Regions from separate parts of the Kitasatospora sp. NPDC004669 genome, predicted to be linked through region 2. Evidence: riboswitches for the same ligand, from Rfam matches in the RefSeq annotation. Region 2 holds a riboswitch; each other region holds the start of a gene.
The links. Region 2 has a riboswitch for S-adenosylmethionine ahead of ABZW30_RS15565 (IclR family transcriptional regulator). Riboswitches for the same ligand answer to the same signal wherever they lie in the genome.

Region 1: linked by a shared signal. The riboswitch ahead of thrC (threonine synthase) and the one ahead of ABZW30_RS15565 (IclR family transcriptional regulator) in region 2 are both predicted to bind S-adenosylmethionine.
Region 3: linked by a shared signal. The riboswitch ahead of ABZW30_RS24600 (aminotransferase class V-fold PLP-dependent enzyme) and the one ahead of ABZW30_RS15565 (IclR family transcriptional regulator) in region 2 are both predicted to bind S-adenosylmethionine.

The regions. Positions count from the first base shown of each region.
Region 1 covers NZ_JBEXKB010000013.1:103,121-108,012, forward strand. The annotation lists gene groL (chaperonin GroEL) at 1-511, opposite strand, end outside; gene ABZW30_RS14040 (cold-shock protein) at 871-1,074, opposite strand; gene ABZW30_RS14045 (MoaD/ThiS family protein) at 1,627-1,905, opposite strand; gene thrC (threonine synthase) at 1,934-3,214, opposite strand; SAM riboswitch class I at 3,232-3,365, opposite strand; gene ABZW30_RS14055 (glucosyl-3-phosphoglycerate synthase) at 3,510-4,523, shown strand; gene ABZW30_RS14060 (trehalose-6-phosphate synthase) at 4,790-4,892, shown strand, end outside.
Region 2 covers NZ_JBEXKB010000015.1:91,850-96,741, forward strand. The annotation lists gene ABZW30_RS15550 (ABC transporter substrate-binding protein) at 1-164, opposite strand, end outside; gene ABZW30_RS15555 (ABC transporter ATP-binding protein) at 223-1,284, opposite strand; gene ABZW30_RS15560 (PucR family transcriptional regulator ligand-binding domain-containing protein) at 1,454-2,983, shown strand; gene ABZW30_RS15565 (IclR family transcriptional regulator) at 3,028-3,741, opposite strand; SAM riboswitch class I at 3,940-4,082, opposite strand; gene ABZW30_RS15570 (glycoside hydrolase family 15 protein) at 4,263-4,892, opposite strand, start outside.
Region 3 covers NZ_JBEXKB010000031.1:31,277-36,168, forward strand. The annotation lists gene ABZW30_RS24585 (heme-copper oxidase subunit III) at 167-787, opposite strand; gene ABZW30_RS24590 (hypothetical protein) at 1,185-1,610, shown strand; gene trpD (anthranilate phosphoribosyltransferase) at 1,729-2,805, shown strand; SAM riboswitch class IV at 2,941-3,058, shown strand; gene ABZW30_RS24600 (aminotransferase class V-fold PLP-dependent enzyme) at 3,109-4,560, shown strand; gene ABZW30_RS24605 (Lrp/AsnC ligand binding domain-containing protein) at 4,564-4,845, opposite strand; gene ABZW30_RS24610 (rhomboid family intramembrane serine protease) at 4,887-4,892, opposite strand, start outside.

The DNA.
Region 1 (4,892 bases), on a different contig from region 2:
CTTCCTTGCCGACCTTGTCCATGGCCTCGGCGATCAGCTCGCCGATCTGGGTGTCAGCGGCGGAGATGGAGGCGGTGGAGGCGATCTGCTCCTTGGTCTCCACGTCCTTGGCCTGGGCCAGCAGCTGGTCCGAGACGGCGGCGACGGCCTTCTCGATACCGCGCTTCAGGGCCATCGGGTTGGCGCCGGCGGCGACGTTGCGCAGACCCTCGCGAACCAGGGCCTGGGCCAGCACGGTGGCGGTGGTGGTGCCGTCACCCGCGACGTCGTCCGTCTTCTTGGCGACCTCCTTGACGAGCTCCGCACCGATCTTCTCGTACGGGTCCTCGAGCTCGATCTCCTTGGCGATGGAGACACCGTCGTTGGTGATCGTGGGGGCGCCCCACTTCTTCTCCAGCACGACGTTGCGACCCTTGGGGCCGAGCGTGACCTTCACTGCGTCGGCGAGCTGGTTCATGCCACGCTCAAGGCCGCGGCGAGCTTCCTCATCAAAGGCGATGATCTTGGCCATCTGAAGTGGTCCTCCGGGACACGGTCGACTGCTCGGACCAAGGGGTGCCCGCGACGGACGGCCCTGGTGTGCGGGGGTCCATTCCCCTACCGCTCCCGGGGGCCTCACCGACCCGGTCCGCTGTCACTCTCACGCTGTGAGTGCTAACGCCAATGATTAGCACTCCGGGTGGTCGAGTGCAAGCCCAATCGGCAACCCGCGAGCCGCCGTCGAGCCCGCGCGGGAAGGCGAACAGGGGCGCGAACGGGGGCGTGGACGGGGACGCGAACGGGCCCGCACGACGCGTGTCGTACGGGCCCGCCGAGAAGCAAGAGGTCCACCAGCAGTGGGCCGTGCCGAGCTCCTGGAGCCGGAAGGGGTCAGACCGCCGCGCGAACCATGTCCGCCTGCGGGCCCTTCTGTCCCTGGGAGATCTCGAACTCGACCCGCTGGCCCTCCTCGAGGGTGCGGTAGCCGTCCATCTGGATCGCGCTGTAGTGGACGAAGACGTCCGCACCACCGTCGACCGCGATGAAGCCGTAGCCCTTCTCCGCGTTGAACCACTTGACGGTGCCCTGAGCCATTCCGAACTCCCCTAGTGCTGTGCTGGCCCTTCACGTGCCCGCAGGTCGCGGGCCCGGGTCTGGTTGGAGGCCGGCCCGGGGACCCCCCCTGAGCGCAGCCGTGCACGCCGCAATCCTCCGCCCGGAACACCGAACGGCTCCCGGTGAGCGGGTGATTACGCCGACCGCCGCTGAATGTATCCGGATCGACGCCCTCTGCAACAGGGTCAGCCGCCGGGAATTCCATAGGCCCGTCAAGAGACAAGGCCGAGCAAAACGGGAGAAACTCGGCAATTCGTGCCGGACATAGCGGACGAATTACCCAAATCCCTGCAGGAATTCTGACATCCGCCTGACATGTTTCACGGCCCTGGACCCGACCCGGCCTCAGCGTCCGGACGACCTCAGGCGGAAGCACCGCGCGAGCCGAGAGGGAAGCCCCGTTCCCAGCAGAGCCACACTCTACTCCGACTTGACCCGGAAATATTCCCGCCGAAATGCCGGCGGCCGCCCGCGCATACGGAGAGTCGAATTCCGTACGTGCGAGCGGCCGGGAAACGGGTTCGCGACGGCTCAGCAGCCGCCGGCCACCGCCGGGATGATCGAGACGCTGGCGCCGCCCTTGATCTCGGTCGCCAGGCCCTCGGCGAAACGCACGTCGTCGTCGTTCACGTACACGTTGACGAAACGGCGCAGCTTGCCGGTGTCGTCCAGAATGCGGGCGGAGATACCCGCGTGGTTCTTCTCCAGGTCGGCGATGACCTCGGCCAGGGTGGCCCCCTCGGCGGACACCTCGGCGGCGCCGCCGGTGTAGGTGCGCAGGATGGTGGGGATGCGGACGTTGGCGCTCATGGCTCTCCTAGCGGGGGGTAGGGGTGGTTCAGGCGGACGCGAGGCCGGCGGAGCGGAACGACTCCAGCGTCGGGCGGATGACAGCGGTCATCCCGGCGTCGGAGACGGCGTCCAGCGTCTTCAGGCCGTCGCCGGTGTTGATCGCGACGGTCTCCTTGGCCGGGTCCAGCCGACCGGTCTCGACCAGCTTTTTCAGCACGCCGACGGTCACCCCGCCCGCGGTCTCGGCGAAGATCCCTTCGGTCCGGGCCAGCAGCCGGATCGCCGCCACGACCTCCGCGTCCGTGACGTCCTCGACCGCACCGCCGGTCCGACGGGCGATGTCCAGCACGTACGGGCCGTCCGCCGGGTTGCCGATCGCCAGCGACTTGGCGATGGTGTCCGGCTTGACCGGCTTGATCACGTCCCGGCCCGCCTTGAACGCGGCCGACACCGGCGAGCAGCCCTCGGCCTGGGCCCCGAAGATCCGGTACGGCCGGTCCTCCACCAGGCCGAGCCCGATCAGCTCCTGCAGCCCCTTGTCGATCTTCGTCAGCTGCGAACCCGAGGCGATCGGGATGACGATCTGCTCCGGCAGCCGCCAGCCCAGCTGCTCGCAGATCTCGTACGCCAGCGTCTTGGAGCCCTCGCCGTAGTACGGACGCAGGTTGACGTTCACGAAGCCCCAGCCCTCGCCGGCCGAGTCCCCGATCAGCTCCGAGCAGAAGCGGTTCACGTCGTCGTAGTTGCCCTCGATGCCGACCAGCTCGCCGCCGTACACCCCGGCCATCACGACCTTGCCCTGCTCCAGGTCGTGCGGGATGAAGACGCAGGACCGGAACCCGGCCCGGGCCGCCGCCGCCCCCACCGCGCCGGCCAGGTTGCCGGTCGAGGAGCAGGACAGCGTGGTGTACCCGAACGCCCGCGCCGCCTCGATCGCGCAGGCCACCACGCGGTCCTTGAACGAGTGCGTCGGGTTGCCGGAGTCGTCCTTCACGTGCAGCGGAGCGGTGAACCCGAGCTCCCGGCCCAGGTTGTCCGCCTTCACCAGCGGGGTCCACCCCGGGTTCAGGTTCGGCTTGGACGCCACATCGGCCGGCACCGGCAGCAGCGGCGCGTAGCGCCAGATGGACGCCGGACCGGCCTCGATCCGCTTGCGCAGCTCCTCCGCGCGCTCGCCCCCGAACTCGTACGCGATCTCCAGCGGCCCGAAGCACTCCAGGCAGGCGAAGCTGGGACCGAGCGGGAAGCGGGTGCCGCACTCCCGACAGGACAGCGCGGCGGCGGGGCCGAGGTCGACCGAAACGGGTGCGGCAGTGTCGATAGCCATGATGGCGGAGGCCTCTCTCCTCATCTTCCCCGGGACGCGGTCGCGCCACAGGCCGGAATTGGCACCTGTCCCGCCGGGGCCTGTACGACAGCCGAGCGAGAAGGTTGCCGGGACGTCAACGGGCCGTTCCCTCAGTCCCTCTGGATGAGCTTGTGAAGTTGTGGTTCAGCGGCGACCCCGGCGTGCGAAGGTCCGACCGCTGTACGAAGACTGTATCCGAAGGCGTCATCCCTGAAAGGGCCCGTCCGCCACGCGAGATGGCCCGTTCCACCCGACCTCGCCGAGGAGACCCACCGTGCCCGCCGAACCGACCCCCGCACTCCTCCCACAGGCGGCGTCCTGGCTGCGCCGCCGTTCGTGGAGCGCGGCCGACCGGCCGGTTCACGCCCTGCTGGAGGCCAAACGGCACACCCGGCAGACCGTCAGCGTCGTCCTCCCGGCACTCGACGAGGAGGCCACCGTCGGCGACATCGTCCGCACCATCCGCCGCGAACTGATGGACCGCATCCCTCTGGTCGACGAACTGGTCGTACTCGACTCCGGCTCCACCGACGCCACCGCCGCCATCGCCGCCGAGGCCGGCGCCCGGGTGGAGCACCGCGACGCCATCCTGCCCCGGCTGCCCACCGCCCCCGGCAAGGGCGAGGTGCTCTGGCGCTCGCTGCTGGTCACCCACGGCGACATCGTCTGCTTCATCGACGCCGACCTGCGCGAGTTCGACCCCGCCTTCGTCTCCGGCATCATCGGCCCGCTGCTGACCGACGGGGACATCCACCTGGTCAAGGCCATGTACGACCGCCCCCTGGAGACCGAGAGCGGTGCGATCGTCCCGGCCGGCGGCGGCCGGGTCACCGAACTCGTCGCCCGCCCCCTGCTCAACCTCCACTGGCCGGAACTCGCCGGCTTCGTCCAGCCCCTCGGCGGCGAGTACGCGGCCCGCCGCTCACTGCTCGAACGACTGCCCTTCCCCACCGGCTACGGCGTCGAACTCGGCCTCCTGGTCGACGCGTTGGAGCTGGTCGGCCTGGACGGCCTGGCCCAGGTCGACGTCGGCGTCCGACACCACCGCCACCAGGACAGCCAGGCCCTCGGCCGGATGGCCGCCACCATCTACCGCACCGCCCTGGAACGGCTCGACCGCACCCACCGCCTCAAGGCCTCCGCCGACCTGGTCCACCCCCACCTCACCCAGTTCACCCGCGACCCGCAGACCCGCGCCTTCACCGCCCACACCCACCCCGTGACCGCCCTCGAACGCCCGCCGATGCACACCGTTCCCGAGTACGCGAAGCGCCGCACCGACGGGTGACGGACCCGAGCAGTGCGGCCGCTGCGGTTTCGCCGGTTACCCCGGCGGTTGGTTTGCGATGTCCGCCAACCGGCAACATCCCAACCGTGACTCCTCCCCCTCTCGACGAGGAGGCTTCCCACTCGACCCCTGCGGAGCCTCGTGGCGGCCAAGCCCTGACCGCTGCGTATCGCAGGTCTCCGACTGTACGGCTGCGCCGCGCTCCGCTCCGCCGTACGCTCGGAATCCACCCCAACGGGTGAACGGGCAGACCCAGAAGAGGACTCATGGCCGATTCATCGACCAAACGTTCAGGCCAGGCCGGCACCGCCCCCGTCCTGGTGGCCTCCAACCGGGGACCGGTGTCGTTCAGCACCGCCGACGACGGCA
Region 2 (4,892 bases):
AGATTCACCTGCCCCTCACCGGCCCCCAGGGACTGGAGCATCGGCAGTGTCGGAGGGTTCAGTCCCTGGGAGCCGGTCGTTCCGGCGCTGCTGCCGCAGCCGGCGGCCAGCAGGACGGCGGCCGTCGCGCCGGCCGTCGTACGGGCGATCGCGGGGATGCGCATTCGGCGTGTTCCGATCTTCGAGGAAGTGGAGGAGACGGTGAGGACTGTGGGGAGTGGGCTACCCGCCGACGCGGACGGTGTGCTTTCGCTGCCAGGCCAGCACGACGTCGGCGCCGCGATGGCGGACGACGTCGGCCGATCCCTCGTCGAGGTTCTGCCGGACGGCGGTCAGCCGCCCGCCGGCCTCCAGGTCCACCAGGAACCGGGTGTGACCGCCCGCGTAGACGACCTCGGCCACCCGCCCCGTCGCCGACAGTTCGTCCGGTCCGGCCGGATCGTCCGGATGCGCTATCCGGATCTTCTCCGGCCGAACGCTGAACAGCCCGGCCTCGCCCACGACCTGCTCGGCCGCCGAGCCGTCCAGCAGGTTGGAGATGCCGACGAAGCCGGCGACGAAGGGCGTGGCCGGGTGCTCGTACACCTCGGCGGGCGAGCCGACCTGCTCGATCCGCCCCGCGTTGAACACCGCGACGCGGTCGCTCATCGTCAGGGCCTCGTCCTGGTCGTGGGTGACGAACACGAAGGTGATCCCGACCTCGCGTTGGATCCGCTTGAGCTCCACCTGCATCTCATGGCGGAGCTTCAGGTCGAGTGCGCCGAGCGGCTCGTCGAGCAGCAACACCTTCGGGCGGTTCACCAACGCCCGGGCCAGTGCCACCCGCTGGCGCTGGCCGCCGGAGAGCTGGGTCGGCCGCCGCCGCTCGAAGCCCTCCAGCCGCACCATCGCGAGCGCCGCGCGCACCCTTCGAGCCCGTTCGGCCTTGGGCACCCGGCGGACCATCAGGCCGTAACCGACGTTCTGCTCGATCGTCATGTGCGGGAAGAGGGCGTAGTCCTGGAACACCGTGTTGACGTCCCGGTCGAAGGGCGCGAGAGCGGTCACATCGGCCCCGCCCAGCAGGATCCGGCCTGAGGTCGGCGACTCGAAGCCCGCGATCATGCGCAGCACCGTGGTCTTCCCGGACCCGGACGGGCCGAGCATCGCGAAGAACTCGCCCTCGCCGATCTCCAGGTCCACGCCGTCGACCGCGCGGACCCGGCCGTCGAAGGACTTCGCCAACGCTTCGAGCCGGACCGCCGCGGGGGCCGGAGCCGGTCGGGGCGAATGGTCGTCGCTCATCAACTCGTGCGGCCCTTCTGATCGGTGTCGCGTGAACGATTCGCATGGTCGGTGTCGTGCACGGGACACATGGCTCGGCACACGAAAACCTAAGAGGATTCCCTCGATTCGGCCATGGACGCCTGCACGGTCTTCCGCTGCCGAGTTGTGCGGCGCTACAGTCCGGCGCATGTCCGTGACGCTGCGCGATCTGCTTCGGGACGAGGGCCTTGGCCTGCGGCTGTGTACCAGCCCGGCCGGTGTCGACCGCGTCGTCCGCTGGGTCGCGGTGACCGAACTCGCCGATCCGACACCGTGGATGACGGGCGGCGAGCTGCTCCTCACTACGGGCCTGCGGCAGCGGACCGCCGCCGCACAGACCGCCTTCGTCCAGCGGGTGGCGGCCGCCGGCGCGTCAGCGGTGGGCTTCGGCACCGGGCTGAGCCACCCCACCGTCCCCAGGGCGACGGTGGCCGAGGCCGAGCGGTTGGGCCTGGCGGTGCTGGAGGTCCCGTACGAGACGCCTTTCATCGCGGTGAACCGCCTGGTCGCCGAACGGGTCGCGGCCGAGGACCACAGCGCGCAGCGGCGACTGGTCGATCAGCACGATCTGCTGGTCCAGGCCCTGCTGACCGGCGAGGGCCTGACCGCGCTGCTGCGGGTGCTGCGGCGGGCCTGCGGGTCAGAGGTCGCCGTCCTCGACCGCCACGGCTCGGTCCTCGCCACCGCCCCGGAGCGTTCCGGCGCACTGGCCGAGGAGGTGCGGGCGGCCGGGCTGAAGTCCTCGGACGAGGCCGGTCACGTCGGTCCGCTGTGCCTGCCGGTGCAGGTCGACGGGATGGTCGCGGCGTTCCTCTGCCTGCGGTCGGCCGGCCCCGCGGCGGACGTGCTCCCGTACGCGGTTCGGCTGGTCGGCCTGGAACTGGCCCGTCGACAGGCCCACTTGGCCGGGCGGCGGGAACTGGTCGGCCAGGTCGTCGAGGACATCGTGCGGGACGTGATCGCACCGGCGGCCGCCGAGCGCAGGCTCGCCACGTTCGGGCTGGACGCCAAGGCCGCCCACCGGGTCGTCCTGGGCCGCCTGGCACCGGACGGCGCGGGGGCGGCGGCGGACCGGCGGCTGGCGCGGCTGCCCTGGCTGACCGCGGGCCGCCCCGAGTCCCCCGAGCCGGTGCTCACCGCCGTGGTCAACCGGTACCTGGTGGCGGTGGTCCCGCAGTCCGCGCCCGTGGACAAGCTGGCCCGGCGCTTCGGCACCGCGCTGACCGGCCTCGACACCCGCGCCGCGGTCGGGATCGGCGGATGCTACCGAGGCGTCGACGGCCTGCGCTGGAGCTGGTTCGAGGCCCAGGCGGCCCTCACCCGGGGCCCCGGGGTCCACGCCGGTGACCCGCTCAACCTTCCCCGGCTGCTGCTGTCCAGCCCCGATCTGCCGTTGAAACAGCTCGCCGCCGAGGTGCTGCGCCCGCTCACCCGGTTCGACGAGACCAACAACGCCGATCTCATCACGACCCTGCGCGCCTACCTGGCCGCGGACTGCTCGGTCCAGGCGGTCGCCGACCGGCTGTACGTCCACCGCAACACCGTCCGCTACCGGCTGGACCGGATCGAGCGCCTCACCGGCCGATCACTGCAGTCCATGCAGGACCGCTTCCAGCTCTGGCTCGCCCTCCTCGCCGCCTTCCCCGACCGGACATCGGCGATTCCCCAGCATGATTGACCGTTTCCGACGATCAGCCGGGAGCCGGCGGGGCGACGGGTCGGTCAGGGATGGCGCAGGGCTTCGGTGAGGCGGTCGGCCGCCTCGACGACGGCCTGGGAGACGCTCGCGCCGGGGTGGCGGGTGAGGCGTTCGATCGGGCCGGAGACGGAGACGGCGGCCACGACCCGGTTGGACGGGCCGCGGACGGGGGCGGAGACGGAGACCACGCCGGGCTCGCGCTCGCCGGCGGACTGGGCCCAGCCGCGGCGCCGTACGCCGCTGAGGGCGGTGGCGGTGAAGCGGGCGCCCAGGAGGCCGCGGTGGAGGCGCTCGGGTTCCTCCCAGGCGAGCAGGATCTGGGCGGCGGAGCCGGCCTTCATGGGGAGGGTGACGCCGACGGGGACGGTGTCACGAAGGCCGGAGAGCCGCTCGGCGGCGGCCACGCAGATGCGGACCTCGCCCTGGCGGCGGTAGAGCTGTGCGCTCTCGCCGGTGACGTCGCGCAGGTGGATGAGGACCGAGCCGGCTGCCGCCAGCAGCCGGTCCTCACCGGCCGCCGCCGAGAGCTCCCCGAGCCGGGGGCCGAGGACGAACCGGCCCTGGAGGTCCCTGCCGACCAGGCGGTGGTGTTCCAGTGCGACGGCGAGCCGGTGGGCGGTCGGCCGCGCCAGGCCGGTGGCGGCGACGAGTCCGGCCAGCGTGGCGGGACCTGCCTCCAGGGTGCCGAGGATCGAGGTGACCTTGTCGAGCACGCCGACGCCGCTCGTGTTCTCCATGGATGGGTACTCCAGTCTCAAACCCCGTGAGCGACGGGTGGGTTCCGCTCACGGAGGCTCCCCGCGGGGAGCGGGGGGTGGTCAGCGAGAACGGGCCGGAGAAGTCGGCCGATTGCCTGCGCCGGGCACGAGACGGGTACGCGAAAGGGCCGGGGCGGGAAGCGCCCGGGCGAAGGACAGCGCAGAGAGCACCGTGTCTCCTCATCTTTCCCGCGCCACGTTGGCGACAGGCCGGAGTTGGCACTGATCCCGGACGGCGCGGCGCGTACTTCGGACGCCGAGTCGACCGGGGAGTTGCCGGGGCTTCGTAGGGCCGGTCCCTCCACCCCTCTGGATGATTCGCGAGGAACGATACAAGACTCCCCGGCCGGCCCGCCAAACCTCCCCCATCGCGTGCGGACGCTCCGCATCATCCGGTCAGGGGGTTGGCCGCCGGTTGGCCGCCGCTAAAGGCGAGCGCTGAAGGTTCCACCCGATCCGGCCCATCCCCGACCGGCTCGTCGGCGTGGGGACCGCCGTCGTCAACCCAGGGTGCGGTCGAGGTTGTAGGCGGCGCTGATCAGCGCGAGGTGGGTGAACGCCTGTGGGAAGTTGCCCTGTTGCTCGCCGGTGTGGCTGATCTCCTCGGCGTACAGGCCGAGGTGGTTGGCGTAGGTGAGCATCTTCTCGAAGGCGAGCCGGGCCTCGTCCAGGCGGCCGGCCCGGGTGAGGGCCTCGACGTACCAGAAGGAGCAGATCGAGAAGGTGCCCTCCTCGCCGATCAGGCCGTCCGGGCTGGCCTGCGGGTCGTACCGGTAGACCAGTGAGTCGGAGACCAGGTCGGCGCTGAGCGCGTCCAGCGTGGAAAGCCACTTGGGGTCCGTGGGTGCGATGAACTTGGCCAGCGGCATCATCAGCACCGCGGCGTCCAGCACCTGGTCGTCCTCGTGCTGGACGAACGCCCTGCGCTCCGCGGACCAGCCCCGGTCCATGATCCGCCGATAGATGGCATCACGCGCGGCACCCCAGCGCACCAGGTCGGCCGGCAGGCCACGGCGCCGGGCGATCCGGACGGCCCGTTCGATCGCCACCCAGCACATCAGGCGGGAGTAGAGGAACCTCTTGCGACCGCCGCGGGTCTCCCACACGCCCTCGTCGGGCTGGTCCCAGTT
Region 3 (4,892 bases), on a different contig from region 2:
CTGGTCGACTGGTGGGTGCACCCGGCGGCCGGTCTGGCCGGCACGAGGCTGCCTGTTCCAAGGCTGCGCGCGCGGTCGGTCGGTGGGAGCGTCGGCACCGGCAGAAGCGGCCCGTCGCCGATGAGGGCGGGGACCGCAGCCGGTGGCCAGCGACCTGATCAGCTGGTTACTTGATCAGGTAGATGGTCGCGAACAGGCCGATCCACACGACGTCGACGAAGTGCCAGTAGTACGACACGACGATCGCGGCGGTGGCCTGCTCGTGCGTGAAGCGCTTGGCTGCGTACGTCCGTCCCAGGACCAGCAGGAAGGCGATCAGACCACCCGTCACGTGCAGCCCGTGGAAGCCGGTGGTCAGGTAGAACACCGTGCCGTACGGGTCGGAGGACAGCGAGAGGCCGTCCTTCTTGACCAGCTCGGTGTACTCGTAGACCTGGCCGCCGATGAAGATCGCGCCCATCATGAACGTGATGATGAACCACATGCGGAGCTTCTTCACGTCCCCGCGCTCGGCGGCGAACACGCCGAGCTGGCAGGTCAGCGAGGAGAGCACCAGGATGGTCGTGTTGACCGAGGAGAAGCCCACGTTCAGGGCGTGCGCCTTCTCGGTCCAGAACTCGGCTCCCTTGACGGAGCGGAGCGTGAAGTACATCGCGAAGAGGGCCGCGAAGAACATCAACTCGGAACTGAGCCAGACGATCGTTCCGACGCTGACCATGTTCGGTCGGTTGACCGACCCGTGCGCGTGCCCGGTTTCTACTGCTGTTGCTGTCGCCACGACGGACATTATGTCGGTCCCTTATTCCGTCTTCACGCCGGGGGGTGTCCCTCGGAGTGTCCGGTGCGTGCGGTATGCCCGCTTGGCGGCCGACGGGGTGTCCGGACGGCGATTGGGCAGCGGCGTGTCCCTTTTCTGACGGTTCCTCGGAGCGGCCCGCGACCCCGTTGCCCGGCGCGTCGTTGCACGGTCGGCGCAGCGTCCGGTTGTAGGGGGCAGGGTGCCCGGTCGGCCGTCCGGGTGGTCTGGGCGGGTCAGGGTGACGGGCCGTCCTCCGGGCGGGTGAGCCGTGGGCGCGGCGACTTGAGGGTGAACGTGCGCGATGGGGGCTCGGGAGCGGGGGAAACGGGAGTAGCATCCGGATCAGGTGAACGTGGTCCGGATCACACTTGAGGGAGCAGGACCCATGGCGTACACGACCGACGAGACGCTCACCGTCCTCGTCTACAGCGACGACCGCAACACCCGCGAGCAGCTGCTGACGGCGCTCGGCCGTCGGCCCGCCGAGGATCTTCCGGAGCTGTCCTACCTGGAGTGCGCGACCACCCCCGCGGTGCTCAAGGCGCTGGAGAAGGGCGGCATCGACCTCTGTGTCCTGGACGGCGAGGCGGTGCCGGCCGGCGGGCTCGGCCTCGGGCGCCAGCTCAAGGACGAGATCTACGGCTGCCCGCCGGTGCTGGTGTTGATCGGCCGGCCGCAGGACTCCTGGCTCGCCGCCTGGAGCCGGGCCGACGCCGCGATCTCCCGCCCGGTGGACCCGGTCGCGCTGGCCGGGGCGGTGGCCACCCTGCTGCGGGCCCGACTGGCCAAGCGGACCCCGGCCACGCGTTGAGCGGTGTTGTCTCACCACTAGAGAAGACACCGCCGTAGGAACCCCACCGCTGGATAGGCTGGCTCCATCCGTACGGACGTCCCCGGTGTAGGGGAGCCGACAATAGCTGGAGTCAGCCATGGTGAACGTGAACCCTGCGAACGGTGGTACCGACCCCGCGCAGGTGGTCCGCACCTGGCCGGACCTCCTGGCGGCGCTGTTGAAGGGGGAGGACCTCGACCGCTCGTCCACCGCGTGGGCGATGGACCGGATCATGAGCGGCGAGGCGTCCCCCGTCCAGGTGGCCGGGTTCATGGTGGCGCTACGGGCCAAGGGCGAGTCGGTCGAGGAGATCTCCGGGCTGGTCGACGCGATGTACGAGCACGCCGAGCCGCTGGACATCCCCGGCCCGGCGGTGGACATCGTCGGCACCGGCGGCGACCGGGCGAAGACCGTCAACATCTCCACCATGTCGGCGATCGTCGCGGCGGCCACCGGGGCCAAGGTGGTCAAGCACGGCAACCGGTCGGCCTCCTCCACCAGCGGCTCCTCGGACGTGCTGGAGAAGCTCGGGGTGGCGCTCGACCTGTCGGCCCGCCGGGTGGCCGAAGTGGCCGAGGAGGTCGGGCTCACCTTCTGCTTCGCGGCGAAGTTCCACCCCTCGATGCGGCACGCCGCCACCGCGCGGCGCGACCTCGGGGTGCCCACCGCCTTCAACATCCTCGGCCCGCTGACCAACCCGGCCAAGGTCACCTCGCACGCGATCGGCTGCTTCGACACCCGGCTCGCCGGCCTGATCGCCGGGGTGCTCGCCCGGCGGGGGGCGACCGCACTGGTGTTCCGCGGCGACGACGGGCTGGACGAGCTGACCATCACCACCACCTCGCGGGTGTGGCTGGTGCGCGACGGGGTGGTCACCGAGACCACCTTCGACCCGCGGGACGTCGGCATCGAGCTGGTCGGCATCGAGGCGCTGCGCGGGGCGGACGCCGCGTACAACGCCGAGGTCGCGCGCCGGCTGCTGGCCGGGGAACGCGGGCCGGTGCGGGACGCCGTGCTGCTGAACACCGCGGCGGCGCTGGTGGCGCTCGACCTGGGCGACGCGCCGCTGACCGAGCAGCTCGCGACGGGCATGGCGCGGGCGGCGGAGGCGATCGACTCGGGCGCGGCGCAGGATCTGCTGCGGCGCTGGGCGGACGTCACCAGCCGTAGCTGAGGCGGCAGTTGAGGGCCCGTGCCGGTTCGTCGGCGCGGGCCCTTCGCGCGCCCCGGAGGAGAGCGGGCGAGAGCACTGTCCGGATGGTGGATTCCTGTTTGACCGCTCGACGGACCCGACCTAGAGTCCTGGCCAGGTCATGAGTGACAGCGTCAAGCCCCAGCTTGCTGTCCGGCAACCCTCCGTCCGTGGCGGGGTGCCCTGGGTGAGGACCGGGTCGCTCGGCAAGCCGTCCGTGCGACAAGCGCGGACGCCCGACGACTGGCACTCCCGGGGTCCCTACCCCCGAAGGAGTGCATCCTCATGTCCGTCTCCCACCCGTCGCCCGCCACCACCCTTCTTTCGGCGCGCTCCGCGCGGTCCCTCCCATGCGCCCCGCTCGCCGTCCTCGGCCACGACGTCCAGGTCCCGCTGGCCAGCGGGGAGAAGGTCGGCTACGCGGCGCTCGACTACGCGGCCAGCTCGCCGGCGCTCCAGCGGGTGTGGGACGACGTCGCCGCCTACGCGCCCTACTACGGCAGCGTGCACCGGGGTGCCGGGTACCTCTCCCAGCTGTCCACCGACCTGTTCGAGCAGAGCCGCCGCACCGTCGCCGAGTTCCTCGACCTGCGCGAGGGCGACCAGGTGGTCTTCACCCGCGCCACCACCGACTCGCTCAACCTGCTGGCCTCCGCCGTTCCGGCCGGCACCCGGGTGTTCGCCTTCGAGACCGAGCACCACGCCGCGCTGCTGCCCTGGGCGCACGCCGGGCTGGAGGTCGACTACCTGCGGGCGCCGCGCTCGCGGGCCGAGGCGGTGGCCGTGCTGGACGCCGCACTCGCCGGGGCGCCCGCAGGGCCGAAGCTGCTGTGCGTCACCGGGGCCTCCAATGTGACCGGTGAGCTGTGGCCGGTCGCCGAACTGACCGCGACCGCGCACCGGCACGGCGCCCGGGTGGTGCTGGACGCCGCCCAGCTGGCCCCGCACCACCGGGTCTCGGTGCGCGAGCTGGACGTCGACTGGATCGCCTTCTCAGGTCACAAGCTGTACGCGCCGTTCGGCGCCGGGGTGCTGGCCGGGCGGACGGACTGGCTGGACGCGGCCGACCCGTACCTGGCCGGCGGCGGGGCGACCCGGACGGTGGCGCGGGAGGTGGACGGCTCGGTGGCCGTCCAGTGGCACACCGGCCCGGCCCGGCACGAGGCCGGCTCGCCGAACGTCATCGGCGCCTACGCGATCGCCTCGGCCTGTCGGGCGCTGACCGAGGCCGGCTTCGACGCGCTGGAGGCCCGGGAGCGGCAGCTGGTCGAGCGGCTGACGGCGGGGCTGGCGGAGATCCCGCAGGTCAGGGTGCTCAGCCTGTTCGGCGCGACCGGTGACATTCAGAGCGCCGCCCGGGTGGGCGTGCTGTCCTTCGTCGTCCAGGGCTGGAACAGCTCGCACTTCTCGGCCGCGCTGTCCGCCGAGTACGGCATCGGGGTTCGCGACGGACTGTTCTGCGCCCACCCGCTGGTGCGCACCCTGCTCGGGGAGGAGTCCGGGGTGGCGCCCGGTCCGGTCTCCGAGTGCGGGGCGCCCGAGCCCTCGCTGCCGGGCGAGCGCAGCCTGAACGCGATCCGGGTGAGCTTCGGCGCCGGGACGCCGGACGAGCACATCGAGCGCTTTCTGACCGCCGTCCGGGAGCTGGTCACGGACGGCGCGGCCTGGAACTACCGCAACGAGGGTGGCCGTTGCGTCGCCACTGTGCAGATCGACAGGGGCCGTCGCGAGGGCTGAGTCCTACTCGTCCAGGCCGAGGGCGAATGCCGCTTCCAAGTCGTGCTGGGAGTAGGTGCGGAAGGCGATCTGGGTCTCGGTGTGGGCCACGCCCGGGACCTTGTTGAGCCGACCCGGGATGACCTCGGCCAGGTCGTCGTGGCGGCGGACCCGGACCATCGCCACCAGGTCGTAGCCGCCGGTCACCGAGTACACCTCGCTGACGCCCTCGATGGCCGCGATGGCCTCGGCGATCTCCGGGATGCGGTCGACACTGGTCTTGATCAGGACGATGGCGGTGATCACTGTTCGGGCTCCTTTGTGGGGTGCGGCCAGGGTATCGGGCCTCAGCC